Regions from separate parts of the Robertmurraya beringensis genome, predicted to be linked through region 2. Evidence: predicted binding sites of a transcription regulator. Region 2 holds the regulator's gene; each other region holds the start of a gene.
The links. Region 2 encodes Rex, which represses fermentation and respiration genes when NADH is low (regulators of the CRP and FNR family bind a similar motif). Its sites were predicted from a motif close to TTGTGAAATATTTCACAA; they were not measured.

Region 1 (4,310 bases), on a different contig from region 2:
CAAGCAAAAAGTCCGATTGTTGAAAGGATTAGAAGAATCCAAATACCGAATACAAACGCAAAGCCCCATACGAAGAAGATTGCTCCTAAGATAAACGGCATTCCACTGTTATTTGGCATATGAATTTTCTTGATATCACCCTTAAACAATTTATATCCCTTTTTCTTTGAATCCCAAAATGCTTCTGTTGAATCAACTTCAGGCACAATTGCAAAATTGTATTCTGGAACCGGACTATGAGTAGCCCATTCAAGAGAACGTGCATCCCATGGATCTGCAGGTATATCTCTTGGTGCGTAGCGAATGCTGTAATATATATTGTACACAATTAAAGCAAACCCTACGGCTAATCCCAATGCACCGATAAACGAAATCATATTCCAAATTCCAAATCCAGTTGATTCTGAGTAGGTATACATACGACGAGCTTGCCCGTCTAAACCAGAAATAAACATTGGGAAGAATGTTACACAAACGCTGATAGAGATGAACCAGAATGACCATTTTCCTAATCGTTCATTCAAAATAAAGCCGAACATTTTTGGCCACCAATAAAAGAGTCCTGCAATCATCGCAAAAACCACACCTGGAATTATAACTAAATGGAAGTGAGCAACTAAGAACATAGTATTATGATATTGGTAGTCAGCACTAGCCATCCCAAGCATAACACCTGTTACACCACCGATAGTAAAAATCGGAATAAAGCCTAATGTGTATAGCATTGGTGTTGTAAAAACAATCTTTCCTTTTCTAAGGGTAAATAACCAGTTGAAAATCTTAACACCAGTCGGTACCGCAATAGCCATGGTTGTAATAGAAAAAATACTATTAACAAAAGCTCCTTGACCCATTGTGAAGAAATGGTGAACCCAAACTAAGAATGATAGTGCAGAAATAGCTACCATAGAGATAACCATTGATTTATACCCATAAAGATTACGTCTTGCAAAAGTTGAAATGATTTCACTATATATCCCAAAAGCCGGTAGGATTAATATATAAACTTCCGGATGTCCCCAAACCCAGAACAGGTTCGCCCAAAGCATATCCATACCACCATTGGACATTGAAAAGAAGTTAGCACCAAACAGACGATCAAACGTTCCCATTGCAAGAGCAACAGTCAAAACTGGAAAGGCAAAAACGATGATTAGATTTGTAATCAAAGCAGACCATGTGAACATTGGCATTTTCATCAATGTCATTCCAGGCGCTCTCATTTTAAGAATGGTCGTAATAAAGTTAATACCTGTTATTAACGTTCCTAGACCAGAAATTTGAAGAGCAATCATATAATAGTTCGTTCCTACAGATTTACTAAATTCATTACCTGCTAAAGGGAAAATAGATGTCCAGGTTGAATCTGGTGAACCACCGATAACAAACGAAATGTTAAATAACATTGCTCCGAAAAAATATAACCAAAAACTTACTGCATTTAATCTAGGGAAGGCCACGTCACGAGCACCAATTTGTAATGGTACTACGAAGTTCATAAAAAACATAATGAAAGCCATAGCCATAAATATAATCATCACAACTCCGTGAGTGGTGAATATTTCATTATACTCTTGTGCACCTAACAATTTGTTATCAGGTACAGCAGTTTGAGCACGCATCATAATCGCATCTACTCCGCCTCGGAATAACATCAATAAGGCAGAAACTAAATACATTATACCGATTCGTTTATGGTCAACAGTTGTTAACCAGTTTTGCCATAGATACCCCCATTTTTTAAAATAGGTTAACCCAACAACAATGGCAATCATAGTAAGTACAATGGCTGCCATCGATGCATATATTGTTGGACCTGGATTAGGTACGGCAAATCGATCAAAGAAATCCATACTTTTTTTGACCCCTTTCAGGAATAATATTGCTTATTGCTCTTCATAAAAACTAACGTTGAGCTAGTGAGAGTTAATTATTAATGATTCATGTTGCTATGATCAGAATTCCCTTCAGATGAATCTGAGTCAGATTGATCTGCTTTTTCTGGGTCTGTTTCGTTATTTTCAGTAGAACCACCATTATGATGAGCTGCCGGAGGTGGCGAAAACTCTAAATGTGTTCCAGTGTAGGTCGACTGTCCAAGGTGGCCTGGTTTTAATAATTCGTTAAACTTTTCTTCTGTAAGAGGTTCAGCAGTTTCTTTAACTTCCTTTACCCACTCATCATATTCCTCAGAAGTCATTGCCTGAACGTTGAACGTTTGTTCAGCAAATCCTTCTCCAGTAAACGAAGCGTTTCGACCCATATATTCACCAGGAACATCAGCTGCTAAATTCAAGGTATTTACCATTCCAGACATTGCGTATTTCTGACCTCCAAGCTGTGGTATCCAGAAACTCGCAATTGGCCCATAAGAATATAGTTTAAACTGAACCGGACGATCCGTCGGAATAAAGAGATAGTTAACCGTTTCAATATTTTCCTCTGGGTAACTAAAATGCCATTTCCAATTAGATGCAGAAGCATAAATAACTAATGGCTCTTCTTCATATCCCTTTGGGACATCCTCCACTTCATAGGTTGACTTAACCGTAATAAACGAAAGGAAAGCAACGATTAAGATTGGAATAGATGTCCAAAGAATTTCTAATTTAATACTTCCTTCAATATGAGGTGGTTCATAATCTTCCCTTTGTTTAGAAGCACGATATTTCCTAACTATATACACAAAGAGTGTGAAGACTACAATTACGACAATAGCCATTGTCCAAATCGAAATCATTATAACATCGGATGTTGTACGACCTTGAGGTCCTTTCGGGTCTAAAACGAGAAGCGGTTCACATCCCGTTAACACAGTGGCAATAGTGAAAATTAACGAAAATAATGCCAATTTCATTTTCATAGAGGTACCCCTTTCTTTAAATATTTTCATCATTTTAATAAGTGCACATATATTCATAGATATCTCTGCTTACATGCGCATTTCTTCACAAAGAAATAGTTAGATATACAAATAAGAATTTATGCATTTATAATAATATCATTAGTTTAGTAGAATAAATGTGACAATATTAAAAAGGATTTTTTTTCAAGTTTTTTGTATTTTTTTCCAAACAATCCGTTGATTCTTATAGGATCCCATGATAATTCACCTCAATTTGATTCGAATTTTTGGCAATTGTATTACAAAACAACCAATGATATTATTTTAATATCAAAATTGTAAAAACTGAGGTGAGTTATCTGAATAAAATAATTACCACTCTAGTATTTAGTACAATAGTTATTACGGGTTGTTCATCCTTAGAGAGTCAAGAAAATGAACAAGAGCAACCACCTAGCAAATCTGAACAAGTTCAACCAAAGTTAGAGTATACAATGGGAAGTAATGATTGGTCTGTAGTTACTAATTTAACAGACAATCCCAAAATTTTAGAAGCCTATCAATTTGCAGTTGAACATCCAGAAGTTTTGGATTACATGCCATGTTATTGTGGTTGTTATGAAGAAGACGGACATACAAGCAATACAAACTGCTTTGTGGATTCAGTACAAGGTGATGTAGCCCTTTTAGATACCATGGGCTTTGGCTGAGGTGTCTGTGTGGATATCGCCCGTGAGGCGAAACTAGAATATGAAAAAGGAACAGATTTAAAAACCATTCGTGAAAACATTGACAAAAAATATGAAGGTTTAGGTACACCAGCTACACCTACTCCAATGCCTAAAGGTTAATGAATAAGACCGGCAGCTTCAAAGCTGCCGGTCTTATTCATTATCAACCTTGTATATTCCTTTTCATCTATTATTTAACTTGGAACTCGACTTTTGGCATATTATGCATCCCTCTTGCCGTAACATGTGCAATTACAAAATAAAGACCAGGTTCGGTAAAAGTCTTCTTGATGTAATATTCACCTTCTTTTTTATCTAACTCTCCTTCTACTTTTACATGTTCCTGATCAGATTGACCTTCTTTCCAAATTTCAAACTGCATCTCGTCAGCATCTTTTACTATATCTTCTCCTTGTGTAATTTTAGCTTGAATAATTACTTCCTCATTGACTTTTAGTTCATCAGGGATAGTTTCAACCGTAACCTCAATTATTTCAGGGACCTCATCATTAATTTGAGTTTCAACGTTGTTATTACAACCAACCAGAAAAAATAATATGGCCAATAAATAGGTTCCGAATTTCGCCATAAAAAAGCTCACCTCTACACTTTTTACTTTAATAAATTTACTTAAATTAATTTTATCATATATAGAAGTTGTCATTGTGACAAATATACGTCATTATTTCCAATAGTTAGATCTATATTGGGTATTTTGAGGATCGCTCTTTTTA
Region 2 (4,310 bases):
CTTAAGCTATCAATTTTCGTAGAGTAATCGAATGAGTGGAAGTTCAAGCCATGTAGGACAGAACGTATATCTGACTCGTACTGGTAGCCCCCATTCTCCTTAAACTCATTTTGGAGATGGTCATATTCCTTGATTGTTCGCTCGTACAAAGTAGCATCTTCAAATACGGTAGGATCAGCCATTTTTTCCTCAAGCTTACGAAGTTCCCGCTCTTGTTTCATGACATGTTCAAACACGGTAAGCATTTCTTCCCAAATGGATAATCCGGAAACAAGACCTGTGTTCTGAGCCAAGTACCCGATCGTTACATGTTTGGGCTTGATTAAATCACCTGATTCATAGGAAAGGTGATCGGCAATAATCTTGAGTAATGTAGATTTCCCGGCCCCGTTTCTACCTACTAAGGCAATACGGTCTCTTGTTTGAACTTCTAGTTTTATATTCGATAAAATAAGGTCAGCCCCATAAGACTTGGAAAGCTGGTTTACTTGTAGTAGTATCATTGATTTCACCTCTATACTTCTACGGTTAGTGTATCGCATTCAATACGGATGAGCAATGATATGAGTTGTGAACTATGTTACAATGTTTTCACACAAAATGAGGAAAATAGTGTATGATTTTGAAAGAGGTGTATAATAGATGTCAGAGTTCACTCATTTTAATAAAGAAGGCAGAGCAAAAATGGTAGATGTGAGTGATAAGCCCGAAACGGTACGGACGGCCATTGCCCACTCTAGTATCACAGTTAATCAAGAGATATATGATCGAATCACACATAACCAAATGAAAAAGGGGGATGTGTTAGCAGTCGCACAGGTTGCAGCTGTTATGGCTAGTAAAAAAACATGGGATATTATTCCAATGTGTCACCCTATTCCACTCACAGGTGTTGATATTTCTTTTGATTGGGAATCAGATAACAATTGCCATACTCTACATATTTCTGCTAGTGTAAAGACAAAAGGGAATACAGGTGTAGAAATGGAAGCGTTAACAGCTGCTTCTGTTTGCGCGCTTACCGTGTATGATATGTGTAAAGCAGTAGATAAAGGAATGGTTATCGGGAAAACATACCTGGTTGAAAAGACAGGTGGTAAAAACGGTGACTTTAAGAGAGAAGAGAGACTATATTAGTTAAAGGTAGAAGGTAGGGGAAGAACGATGAGTAATGAATCAATGAAAATCCCACAAGCAACGGCGAAAAGACTACCATTGTATTATCGCTTTTTAAATAGTTTACACTCATCAGGAAAGCAACGCGTTTCATCGGCTGAACTAAGTGAGGCGGTGAAGGTCGATTCTGCAACAATCCGAAGAGATTTTTCATACTTTGGAGCCTTAGGTAAAAAGGGATACGGTTACAATGTAAACTATTTATTATCCTTTTTCCGTAAAACACTCGACCAAGATGAATTAACGAAGGTTGCGTTAATTGGGGTCGGGAATCTTGGGACAGCATTTTTAAACTATAACTTCTTAAAGAATAATAATACCAAAATTGCGGTTGCATTTGATGTGATAGAAGAGAAGGTAGGCACAAAAATTGGTGAAGTGCCCGTCTACCATATGGATGATCTAGAAGAAGTTATTGAAAAAGAAGACATTCAGGTCGCGATATTAACGGTTCCAGCACCGGTTGCACAATCCATTACCGATCGAATGGTTCAAGGATCGGTGAGAGGCATTTTAAACTTTACCCCGGCCCGATTAACGGTTCCCTCATCCATCAGGGTTCACCATATTGATCTGGCTATTGAGTTACAGTCACTGGTGTACTTTTTAAAGCATTATTCAATGGATGAAGAAATGGTAGAAGAATAAACAGTAAGCCGCCCCTTAGTGGAGCGGCTATTTCTTTTGCTCTTTCTTGATCTCTTTAATTTTAAAATGTAAAAGAATCATCCGAATGCCTGAACCAATATCAAAGGTCGCTAGCAAGACAAGCAGGTAGGTGAAAAAGCCCCACTCTCCATTTTGCTGTAAGTCCTGTATGGCAAACACTGTGAACAGAGCACCTAAGATGATGTATATAATTCCTGAAAATAAAGGTGACTGTCTCATAAGAAGAATCCTCCAATAAAGCTTTGCATTTGTTCTGCTTGTTTGATTAATTTTTCTAAGTCTTCCTTAAATACGGATTGCACAAGAACAACGAACGTATTCATCGATACGTGAGCAACGATCGGAACGAGAATCCGATTGGTTTTTACATACAAATACGCAAAGGTGAATCCCATTGCGGAATAAAGTAGAGTGTGCTCCGGCTCCATATGGGCAAAAGAAAAAATAACGGAGCTAAGCAAGGCTGATAGAAAAAAGTTAAATCGCTTATAAAAAGCCCCAAAAATGATCTTACGAAAAACAATTTCTTCTAATATAGGACCAATCACTGAGCTCACGACAATCATAATAGGAAAGGACTCAATGATGCGTAGAATCTGTTGCGTATTTTCAGAACCAACATCAATACCAATCAAACGTTCAATATTTGCAGCAAAGGCTTGGGCAAATAGGGCAAGAAAGACACCTGTGATAGACCAAAGGATCGATCGGCCTAAGCTGGCTCCGCTTCTTACTTCATTTGTGTTTACCATCTCATTACGCAACAACATCAGGACAATCACAAGTGTGAGCGAAAAGCTTATGACAAGCCAAGTGACCCCTGCGAACCCTTGAGAGTGATGGGTTTCAAAACCAATCAGTTCTAGTATCAGAGAGGTGATAGGGACACCAATAAAGCTTGAAAGCTGCATAGCAATATAAGCAATTAATATAATCCAATATTCACGTTTCAAAACAAGTCTCCTTTTCCATCCAATATAGTTATTCTACTCGTAAACATCAGGTTGTATCAAATAAGAAGAATTATCGTCCGTATTTTAGCATTATATGGATAGAATAGGTGGAAAAGTACATACTTAGTAAGGTTGTACAATTAACAAGTTATGGGGGGACTTTTACAAAAAATTTATAAAAAAAAGCGGTTTCTCGCTTGCAAAAAAGGTAGAGATTCATTAATATAATAGTTGTGTTAGCACTCTAGTTAAGTGAGTGCTAATAATAAAAATCTTTCATATATTTGAGGAGGTTGTTTCACTTGTTAAAGCCACTAGGTGATCGCATTGTAATTGAGCTAGTTGAAACGGAAGAAAAAACGGCAAGCGGTATTGTACTACCAGACTCTGCTAAAGAGAAGCCTCAAGAAGGCAAAGTAGTTGCTGTCGGCACTGGCCGCGTACTTGAAAGCGGTGAGCGTGTAGCTCTTGAAGTTTCTGTGGACGACCGCATTATCTTCTCAAAATACGCTGGCACAGAAGTGAAGTACGAAGGAAAAGAGTACTTAATTCTACGTGAAAACGATATTCTTGCTATTCTTGGATAAGAGTAGAGATTTTCTTATTTAAAAACTAAACGAAGACAGAATAGATTGAAAAAACTCGAGGAGGGTATTTTACAATGGCTAAAGAAATTAAGTTTAGTGAAGACGCACGCCGCTCGATGCTTCGTGGGGTAGATGCACTTGCAAATGCGGTAAAAGTAACATTAGGACCAAAAGGACGTAACGTGGTTCTTGAAAAGAAATTCGGTTCACCACTTATTACAAACGATGGTGTAACGATTGCAAAAGAAATCGAACTTGAAGATGCATTCGAAAACATGGGTGCGAAGCTTGTTGCTGAAGTAGCTAGCAAAACAAATGATGTGGCTGGTGACGGTACGACAACTGCAACGGTTCTTGCTCAAGCGATGATCCGTGAAGGCTTAAAGAACGTAACAGCTGGAGCTAACCCAATGGGTATCCGTAAAGGGATGGATAAGGCAGTAGCAGTAGCGGTTGAAGAGCTTCGTGCTATTTCAAAGCCAATCGAAAACAAAGCTTCTATCGCTCAAGTTGCGGCTATTTCTGCTGCTGACGATGAAGTTGGTCAATTAATTGCTGAAGCAATGGAGCGCGTTGGTAACGACGGCGTTATCACTATCGAAGAATCAAAGGGCTTCACTACTGAGCTTGATGTAGTAGAAGGTATGCAATTCGATCGTGGATATGCATCTCCATACATGGTAACAGACTCTGATAAAATGGAAGCTGTTCTAGACAATCCATTTATCTTAATTACGGATAAGAAAATTGGAAGCATCCAAGAAATCCTTCCTGTTTTAGAGCAAGTGGTTCAACAAGGTAAGCCATTATTACTTGTTGCTGAGGATGTTGAAGGGGAAGCGTTAGCTACTTTAGTAGTGAACAAGCTTCGCGGAACATTCAATGCAGTTGCTGTTAAAGCTCCTGGTTTCGGTGACCGTCGTAA
Region 3 (4,310 bases), on a different contig from region 2:
GCAAGCCATGCTTTGTAACTAATACCTCCCTCTCCTAAATAGCTACTTGCTAAGCCAGCAATTCCAAATACGATAATGGCACTTAAATCATTCGTTAGTGCACGGTCATTGTTTTTGCTAGAAAAATACGCATTTATGCAAAAAAACGGGATCATGATTAGTCCAAAAAGAATAATAGAAGGCCTTGTAAATAAAGGGACTAGCAAAAAAAAGAAAGACGGTAACAGGTAGATCACTGTCCATTTTTTATACAAAGAGAGTTTTTTTCTTTTAAATAATAGCAACATCGGATATGTCGCCAAATATAGTAGTAACCAACCCACAAAGAAAGGGATATGCTGCCAAAGGAAGTTGGAAGCAATCACTCCTAACCAAAAAGGGATGATTAGCATTGCCCATGCACCATGCTGTTTAGGTAAAAATAATTTCATTGTCCTCACTCCTAGTGTTGTAGCTACTTATACTATAAAAGAATGAAGGATATTAGTAAGTGAATTGAATCACAGGGCAAAAAACTGCAAAGTACATTTACACTTTGCAGTTTCCTTGATTTCTTTGTTCATTTATATATTGTACAAGCCAGGTCATAATATCGTTTTCGTTCCAAATAGGAACGTTTGGATTTATATGTAATGGTTCTTGACTTACAAACGCCATCACATTCTCTAAACTTTTAAGAGCATCAAAATCTTCTTTATTTCGTAAAAGGACAATTTTGCGAAATCTTTCATTTTTATGCCCCTCTATTACGATCACCTCTGGATTCATGCTACATAAGATGTGAATCTGTTCTTGTATATTCCATTCATCCTTCTCTACTTGAATAAGAAGTCTTCCTTCTCCCTCAACTAACGAGGCAAAGGCACCAGATTGTATATGCTCCGATGAGTCCTTTTTTTCAACTACGTCAGGTTTGCCACCATGTCCATGATGCTTAATTGTAGCTACAAATATATTTTGATTGGATAGTTCTTGTAGTAGTTTTTTAACAAATGTTGTTTTTCCACTGTTTTGAAAACCGACTACTTGGACAATGACGGGGTCTACCACGGCCATTCGCTACCTTCATGATCTTCTAGCAGTAAGACATCAACAATCGTATGGGCTTCATACCCTCTTGTTCCACCTGGTAGGATAATAAATGAATTGGCCCCAGCCAAACTCATCACGATATTTGATTTGTCTACTCCACTAGGTGCAGCCACTAACTTCCCATCAGTGATTGTTAATTTGCTCCTCACAAATCGAGTAAATGGATTTGCTTTTGGAAAATCAACTTCTAGAACTGCCTTTTCCCTTCTTAAATGTGGCTTCGGACAGTTTAACATGGTACGTATAATTGGTCTCGCAAATAACTCAAATCCTACATAACATGCAGAAGGATTTCCAGATAACCCAAATAAAATTTTCCCATCTAAATGCGCTACAGTGGTAACACTTCCAGGTCTCATAGCTACTTTATTAAAAAGGACATCCGCCCCTAATTTTTTATAAATTTGAGGCAAATAATCGAAGTCTCCAACCGAGACACCACCTGTAGTAATCAATAAATCAACCTCTTCTATAGCACTCTCTATCGATTCATAGCATAATTCGAAATCATCAGGAAGTTTCCCGAAATACTTTACTTCGGCCCCAGAACGCTCGATTTGAGCAATGATCATATGGGTATTAGAGTTTCGAATTTTCCCCGGCTGTAATTCATCCTCTACCTCAAGCAGTTCTGTACCAGTAGCAAATAAGCCAATTATTGGTTTTTTAGCAACAGGTACTTCCTTATAACCAAATGTTGCTAACATCGCTTGAATCCCAGGATTGATTTTCGTTCCTCTTTTTACAAGGACTTCTCCCTTTTTTGCATCCTCCCCAGCGAAAGAAACATTATCTCCTGGTTTATAAGATCGCTTAATGGACATATATGGTTGTCCGTTTTTCTCACTCGTTTTGGCAAGTTCTAACATAACAACTGCGTCACAATTCATAGGCATTTGTGCTCCTGTCATGATACGAACTGCCTGAAATTCACCAATTTCCTTATTTGAAACGTATCCTGCACCAATATGATCAACCACTTCGAATTCAACTGGATTGGAAAGCGAAGCTTCAGCTGAATCAACCGAACGAATAGCAAAACCATCATAAGGAGAACGATTGAAGTGAGGAACATCTGACGTGGCGACTAAATCCTCTGAAAGGAATCGGCCATAACTCTCGTTTATGGAAACTAATTCTTGTTTGCCACATATTGAATGCGACATCACTTTTTTTACTGCTTCACCAACTTGTATCGGCGTTCTTTTTTCTACCAATTAAATCAACTCCTACATGGTAAGGTCGTATGTATGTGTAATTATAAACATTTAAATAACTATAAAACAGGACTAACATCACTTAAACCTTATTTTAGCACTTCCCCTAACAATTTGAAGAAAATAGAGAACATTTAATTTGAAAGTGTGATTCACATCACCTTAAAAGAAGACAAAATCATTTATTCTTAGTTTGTAAATAAAACGTATTTTTGGAGGGCAATTAAAATGACATATCCATTTCAAACTGACTCATTAGTAAAAGATATAGTAAATGAATTTCCAAAAGCAGCAGACGTGTTTAAGAGAAACCGAATTGATTTTTGCTGTGGTGGGAATATTCCTTTAGAAGAAGCTGCTTCTGAAAAATCAGTAAACGCTAATGAAATTATTCAAGAGCTTCAACAGCTTTTTGATACGTATAAAGGAACTAAAGAAGATGTAGCCGTATGGACAGATTCAGCATCTGACGTAATTATTAACCATGTGATTGAACAATATCATCGTCCGTTAGAAGAAGAACTCGCTAACTTAAGTCCTTACGTAACAAAGGTGGCAAAGGTACATGGTGGACATCGTCCAGAATTGTTAAAGGTATACGAACTATTTTACGAACTAAAGAAAGAATTGCTTGAACACACAGCAAAAGAAGAAGAACTCGTATTTCCAATGCTACAAAAGCTTGATACTACAACTGGCGAAACTCGTAGCGAAATGATTAAAGAAATAACCGAATTAGAAAAAGAACATGATCATGCTGGAGCTATTCTAAAGGAATTAAGAGACATTACATCCGACTTCCAACCACCAATGGATGCATGTGGTACGTACCGTCTGGTTTACAAAAGACTTGAATTATTAGAAGAACAAACATTTATGCACGTTCACCTTGAAAACAATATTTTGTTCCCTAGATACATTGCGTAAGAAAAACAAAAACTACTTCACCGCCATGAAGTAGTTTTTATTTATCCCCCTATATAGGACATTTCAATTTTCTTTCTATTAGCTATTGTTTCTTCCGTTCTTTCATCGGAATAACGATCATTTCTTCTATTCCAAATGTCAGTAATTCTTTGTTCGATTTCCGAATCAGACACACCATTTCTCATAAAGTCACGAATATCGTGTCCGTTCCCATTAAACAAACAGGTAAAGAGCTGTCCATTAGCAGAAAGTCTCGAACGAGTACAGCTAGAGCAAAACGACTCAGACACAGAAGTAATAAATCCGACATCTACGTTTGAATCCTTGTAGCGATATCGCTTTGCAACTTCTCCAAAATAATCTGGATCAACTGGCTCTAACAAATAATGCTCATTCAATCGTTCATAAATTTCCTTTTTGGTCACAACGTCATCCATTTTCCATCCGTTTGTACTACCCACATCCATGTATTCAATAAAACGGAGTTGAAGTCCATTATCTTTACAAAATTGTGCCATAGGAACAATCTCTTGATCATTTAATCCCTTTTTAACAACCATATTCAGTTTGACACCAAGCCCTGCTTTTTGGGCCGCTTGAATTCCTTCTATTACAGGTCCAGTTTTCACTCCACGACCATTAATCTCACCAAAAAGCTCGTCATTCAAACTATCAAGACTTACATTTACCCTCTTTAGACCAGCAGCCTTTAATTCCTCGGCATACTTTGGCAAAAGAACACCGTTCGTTGTTAAGCCAATATCTTTTAAGCCATTTATTTTAGAGAGCTTCTCAACTAGCAAAGGAAGCTGTTTTCGAAGGAGAGGCTCTCCACCTGTGAGACGTATTTTTTCCACTCCAAGTCCCACAAAAATATGAGCCAAACGCTCAATTTCTTCATAGCTAAGTAATTCTTTTTTAGGTAAAAAAGCAAAATCGGGACCGAATATCTCTGCTGGCATGCAGTACTGACACCGGAAATTGCATCGATCGATAACCGATATTCTTAAATCTCGTAACGGACGGTTTAATTGATCAGTAATTTTATTCATGATAATCAACTCCATCGCAAGA
Region 4 (4,310 bases), on a different contig from region 2:
TTTCATTGTTGTAAATAGGTCAACGGGTGAAAAAGACGGTGATGCTAAGGTATTTTCCCAATTTGGTGAATATAAAGAAGTATTTATTACAGAAGGAGATGACTTTGTGTATACGTCCCCTGATGGGTCATCGAATGTAGGAAAAAGTAAAACTTTACAACCTAATTGGTCAAAGGATTCTACCATTTATGAAGTGAACGTTAGACAGTATACTTCTGAGGGAACGTTTAAGGCGTTTGAATCTCATCTGCCGAGATTAAAGGAATTAGGTGTAGAAATCTTGTGGTTTATGCCCGTTCATCCAATTTCGAGTGAGGGAAGGATTGGAACATTAGGTTCATACTATGCAGTACAAGACTATAAAGCGATTAATCCAGAGTTTGGCACATTAGATGATTTTAAAAGATTAGTAGATAAGGCACATAGCATGGGATTCAAAGTGATGCTAGACTGGGTGGCTAATCATACCGGAAAAGATCATATTTGGACTGAAAATAAAGAATGGTACACTCTGGACAATGAGGGGAATATCACTCATCCCCCTGGGACAAACTGGATGGATGTAGCCGATTTAAATTATAACAATAATGAAATGCGAACTGCGATGATTGACGCTATGAAATATTGGGTTACTGAAGCAGACATTGACGGGTATCGTGCGGATTATGCTGTAGGTGTGCCTCTAGACTTTTGGGAGAATGCGCGAAAAGAGTTAAATAAAATAAAACCGGTATACATGTTAGCGGAGGATAATACTGTTTATAACCTGTTAGATCATGCATTTAATTCTAATTATGGCTGGGAACTAAATCATATTATGAGGGATATTGCCATTGGGAATAGGGATGCAACGCATGTAAAATCATATATTTCAAAAATGAAACGTCTATACCCTAGTGGTTCTTATCCAATGCATTGGACTACGAATCATGATGATAATTCGTGGGAAGGTACTACATCAGAGCTATTTGGTGAATCTGAAAAAACGATGGCTGCTTTAACCTTTACCTTACCAGGTATGCCATTAATTTATTCCGGTCAAGAAGCGGGATTAAATAAGAGATTGGCGTTTTTTGATAAAGATGAAATCTCTTGGCAAGATTTATCGGATCAAAGGTTTTATCAGGATTTAATCCGCCTTAAAAAGGAGAATAAGGCATTGTGGAATGGAGATGCTGGTGGGGAAATTAACTTATTAGACACTTCTGACGAAAACCTATTAGCTTTTGAAAGGCAAAAGGGTAATTCTAAGGTAATTGTTATAGTAAATCTTTCTGCTGACCCCATTTCCGGCAGTGTGACTGTAGACTCAAAGTCTGTCGGTAATTATCGTTTGTTTCCTTCAAAGGAAGCCGTTAGTTTTCAAAATAAACAAGCATTTGATTTGGAACCCTGGGAATATCATATACTCGTAAAATAGACTCTAAATATTTAAAACCAACCCTATTCACTAAAATAGGGTTGGTCTTTTCTTATAGGAGTAATTTCAACAGTTATCTATACCACCCTATAAAGGGACATCATCCTATTCTTGTAGATTATTTTGTCATAACAAAAGTAAGGCCATTACAGATATTCGACTAATTTGTAATGACCTTTATTTATTAAGCTTTGATAAACTGGAAGCAAGGGAATCTCGTTATATTTATGCTTTTTGTTGAAGAAGATCTGCGCCTTTTTTGAAAACCGTTTTGCGAAGGAAAGGAACCACATAGTAGTCTAAGCCGTAACGTCCTGCATTGAATCCGGCAGTAAGAATGATTACACCCATTAGTATGTCTGTAGGGTTATGAGATACGGTACCTGCTAACATGAAAGAGAAGTTCATGACTAGACCGAAGAACATTGCTGCACTTGTAAAGCACCCAAGAATTAATCCTAAACCTACTAGAAACTCGCCCCAAGGTACAAGGAAGTTAAATAGTTCCACGTTCGGTAGTGCCACACCTTCAAGGAAAGATACATACCAGCCATACACAATTCCATCTGGACCAGCAACAGGGTTAGCGATAGAACCTTTTAAAAATCCAGCAGCATCAAATCCACCGCCAGTTATTTTTCCCCAACCTGCTGTCATCCAAGCATAACCGAGATATACACGTAATAGAGTAAGAAGTGCTGCAGAAATCTTATTTTCTCTTAAAAATTGATTAAACATAAATGATTCCGCCTTTCAAAATGAATTTTATTAATGATTACACTCATAATATACAATCTTGTGATAGTGAAAAGAATAGTTATGTGAAATAGTTCACAAATTAGTCGAAACTTATTGAACAAATGGTTAACTTAAGCCATTTCTTTTATCGGGCGTTCTTCTTTTTTGAAGATGGCTTTGCGAAGGTAAGGAACGACATAGTAATCTAAGCCGTAACGACCAGCGTTAAATCCAGCTGTTAGAATAATCACACCCATTAATATATCTGTTGGGTTATGAGATACTGTACCTGCAAGCATGAAAGAGAAGTTCATGACTAAACCGAAGAACATCGCTGCACTCGTAAAGCACCCAAGAATTAAGCCTAATCCTACTAAAAACTCGCCCCAAGGTACAAGGAAATTAAATAGATCCACGTTTGGCAGTGCTACACCTTCAAGGAAAGATACATACCAGCCATACACAATTCCATCTGGACCAGCGACAGGGTTTGCAATTGAACCTTTTAAAAATCCAGCAGCATCAAACCCGCCAGTTATTTTTCCCCAGCCTGCTGTCATCCAAGCGTAGCCGAGATACACACGTAATAGAGTAAGAAGAGCTGCAGAAATCTTGTTTTCTCTTAAAAATTGATTAAACATAAATGATTCCGCCTTTCAAAAAGGATTTAATTGATGATTACACTCATAATATACGATGTGACCATAGTAATAACCATAGGGAAAAACAATCGTTCACAGTTTGTTAAAAGCTTATTGACCGAAGTGTGAACTATGTCACTTTTATGAACAACAGGATTAGACAAGTTCTCTGGAAATAAGCCTGTATTTCCCAGGAAAAGAATATTTCCGACAAAAAAACAACCCATTCGCTGTCGAATGAGTTGTTTGAAAATTATTTCTCTTCTTTTAATAACGCGATACTTTCATTAAATTCTTTTTCAATTTGATCGTTTTGTTTAAATGTAAGGATGCTTACGATAATCGCAACGATTGCATTGAGGAGGAAGCCAGGAACAATTTCGTATAAGTCAAAAATTCCGCCCTCAGCTTGTTTCCATAGAATTACCGTAATGGCACCGGTGATAATACCTGAAATGGCTCCCCAGTTCGTCATCTTTTTCCAGAAGAGACTGAGAATAATAACAGGACCAAAGGACGCGCCAAATCCTGCCCAAGCATAGGCAACAAGTGAAAGAATCGTATTGTCTTGATCTAGAGCTAATAAAAGGGCAACAACAGCCACGGTTAATACAGCTAATCTTCCTAATAATACATAATGTTTGTCGGTCGCTTCTTTCTTTAATAACACTTTGTACAAATCTTCAATAAGAGCACTTGAAGTTACAATGAGCTGAGATGAAATCGTGCTCATGATCGCGGCTAAGACTGCAGCTAATAGGAAACCGGCAATGATCGGATGGAACAAGTATTGTCCAAGTTCAATAAAGACGGCTTCTGGATTAGAAAGGGTTAACTCAGGATTCTTTTTAAAATACGCAATCCCAATCATCGCTGTAAGGATGGTTCCGAGTAGAGAGAAAATCATCCATGTCATCCCAATACGGCGGGCACTCTTTATTTCTTTAACGGTGGTGATGGCCATAAAACGTACGATTATATGTGGCTGGCCAAAGTATCCTAATCCCCATGCCATAGCCGACACAACTCCGATGAAGCTAGCACCTTTTAATAAATCCAAGAAGTTTGGATTCACGAGTCGAACCGTTTCAAACGTTTCAGAAGGTCCACCTGTGGCAAATACCCCAATAATAGGGACAAAAATAAGTGCAAGGAGCATCATAAGTCCTTGAATAAAGTCGGTATAACTTACGGCCAAGAACCCACCAAATAAGGTATAGGCCACCACAACTGCAGATACGATCAGTAAACCGGTATGATAGCTTACGCCGAAAGAGCTCTGGAAAAATACGCCCCCTGAGACCATTCCGGAAGAAACATAAAACGTAAAGAAAACGAGAATAACAAGACCAGACACGATTCGAAGCAGCTTCGTTTGATCTTTAAATCGATTCTCTAAGTAACCAGGAATCGTAATCGAGTCGTTTGCCACTTGAGTATAAGAACGAAGTCTTGGAGCAACAAGAACCCAGTTGAGGTAGGCTCCAATGGTAAGTCCGATGGCAATCCAG

Region 1: the regulator Rex is predicted to act here: its motif matches at 2,937-2,954, upstream of qoxA (cytochrome aa3 quinol oxidase subunit II).
Region 3: the regulator Rex is predicted to act here: its motif matches at 2,343-2,360, upstream of ric (iron-sulfur cluster repair di-iron protein).
Region 4: the regulator Rex is predicted to act here: its motif matches at 2,240-2,257, upstream of ACFFHF_RS17800 (DoxX family membrane protein).

The regions. Positions count from the first base shown of each region.
Region 1 covers NZ_JBHLUU010000121.1:57,897-62,206, reverse strand. Annotated here, with positions in the region: gene qoxB (cytochrome aa3 quinol oxidase subunit I) at 1-1,853, opposite strand, end outside; gene qoxA (cytochrome aa3 quinol oxidase subunit II) at 1,934-2,863, opposite strand; gene ACFFHF_RS19755 (PCYCGC motif-containing (lipo)protein) at 3,205-3,696, shown strand; gene ACFFHF_RS19750 (FixH family protein) at 3,767-4,165, opposite strand.
Region 2 covers NZ_JBHLUU010000101.1:22,773-27,082, reverse strand. Annotated here, with positions in the region: gene ACFFHF_RS14240 (ABC-F family ATP-binding cassette domain-containing protein) at 1-503, opposite strand, end outside; gene moaC (cyclic pyranopterin monophosphate synthase MoaC) at 643-1,137, shown strand; gene ACFFHF_RS14230 (redox-sensing transcriptional repressor Rex) at 1,165-1,824, shown strand; gene ACFFHF_RS14225 (YdiK family protein) at 1,852-2,064, opposite strand; gene ACFFHF_RS14220 (CPBP family glutamic-type intramembrane protease) at 2,061-2,798, opposite strand; gene groES (co-chaperone GroES) at 3,101-3,385, shown strand; gene groL (chaperonin GroEL) at 3,460-4,310, shown strand, end outside.
Region 3 covers NZ_JBHLUU010000022.1:140,138-144,447, reverse strand. Annotated here, with positions in the region: gene ACFFHF_RS07760 (YwiC-like family protein) at 1-431, opposite strand, end outside; gene mobB (molybdopterin-guanine dinucleotide biosynthesis protein B) at 529-1,056, opposite strand; gene ACFFHF_RS07750 (molybdopterin-binding protein) at 1,044-2,309, opposite strand; gene ric (iron-sulfur cluster repair di-iron protein) at 2,538-3,236, shown strand; gene moaA (GTP 3',8-cyclase MoaA) at 3,278-4,288, opposite strand.
Region 4 covers NZ_JBHLUU010000116.1:16,257-20,566, reverse strand. Annotated here, with positions in the region: gene ACFFHF_RS17805 (alpha-amylase family glycosyl hydrolase) at 1-1,420, shown strand, start outside; gene ACFFHF_RS17800 (DoxX family membrane protein) at 1,646-2,158, opposite strand; gene ACFFHF_RS17795 (DoxX family protein) at 2,290-2,799, opposite strand; gene putP (sodium/proline symporter PutP) at 3,053-4,310, opposite strand, start outside.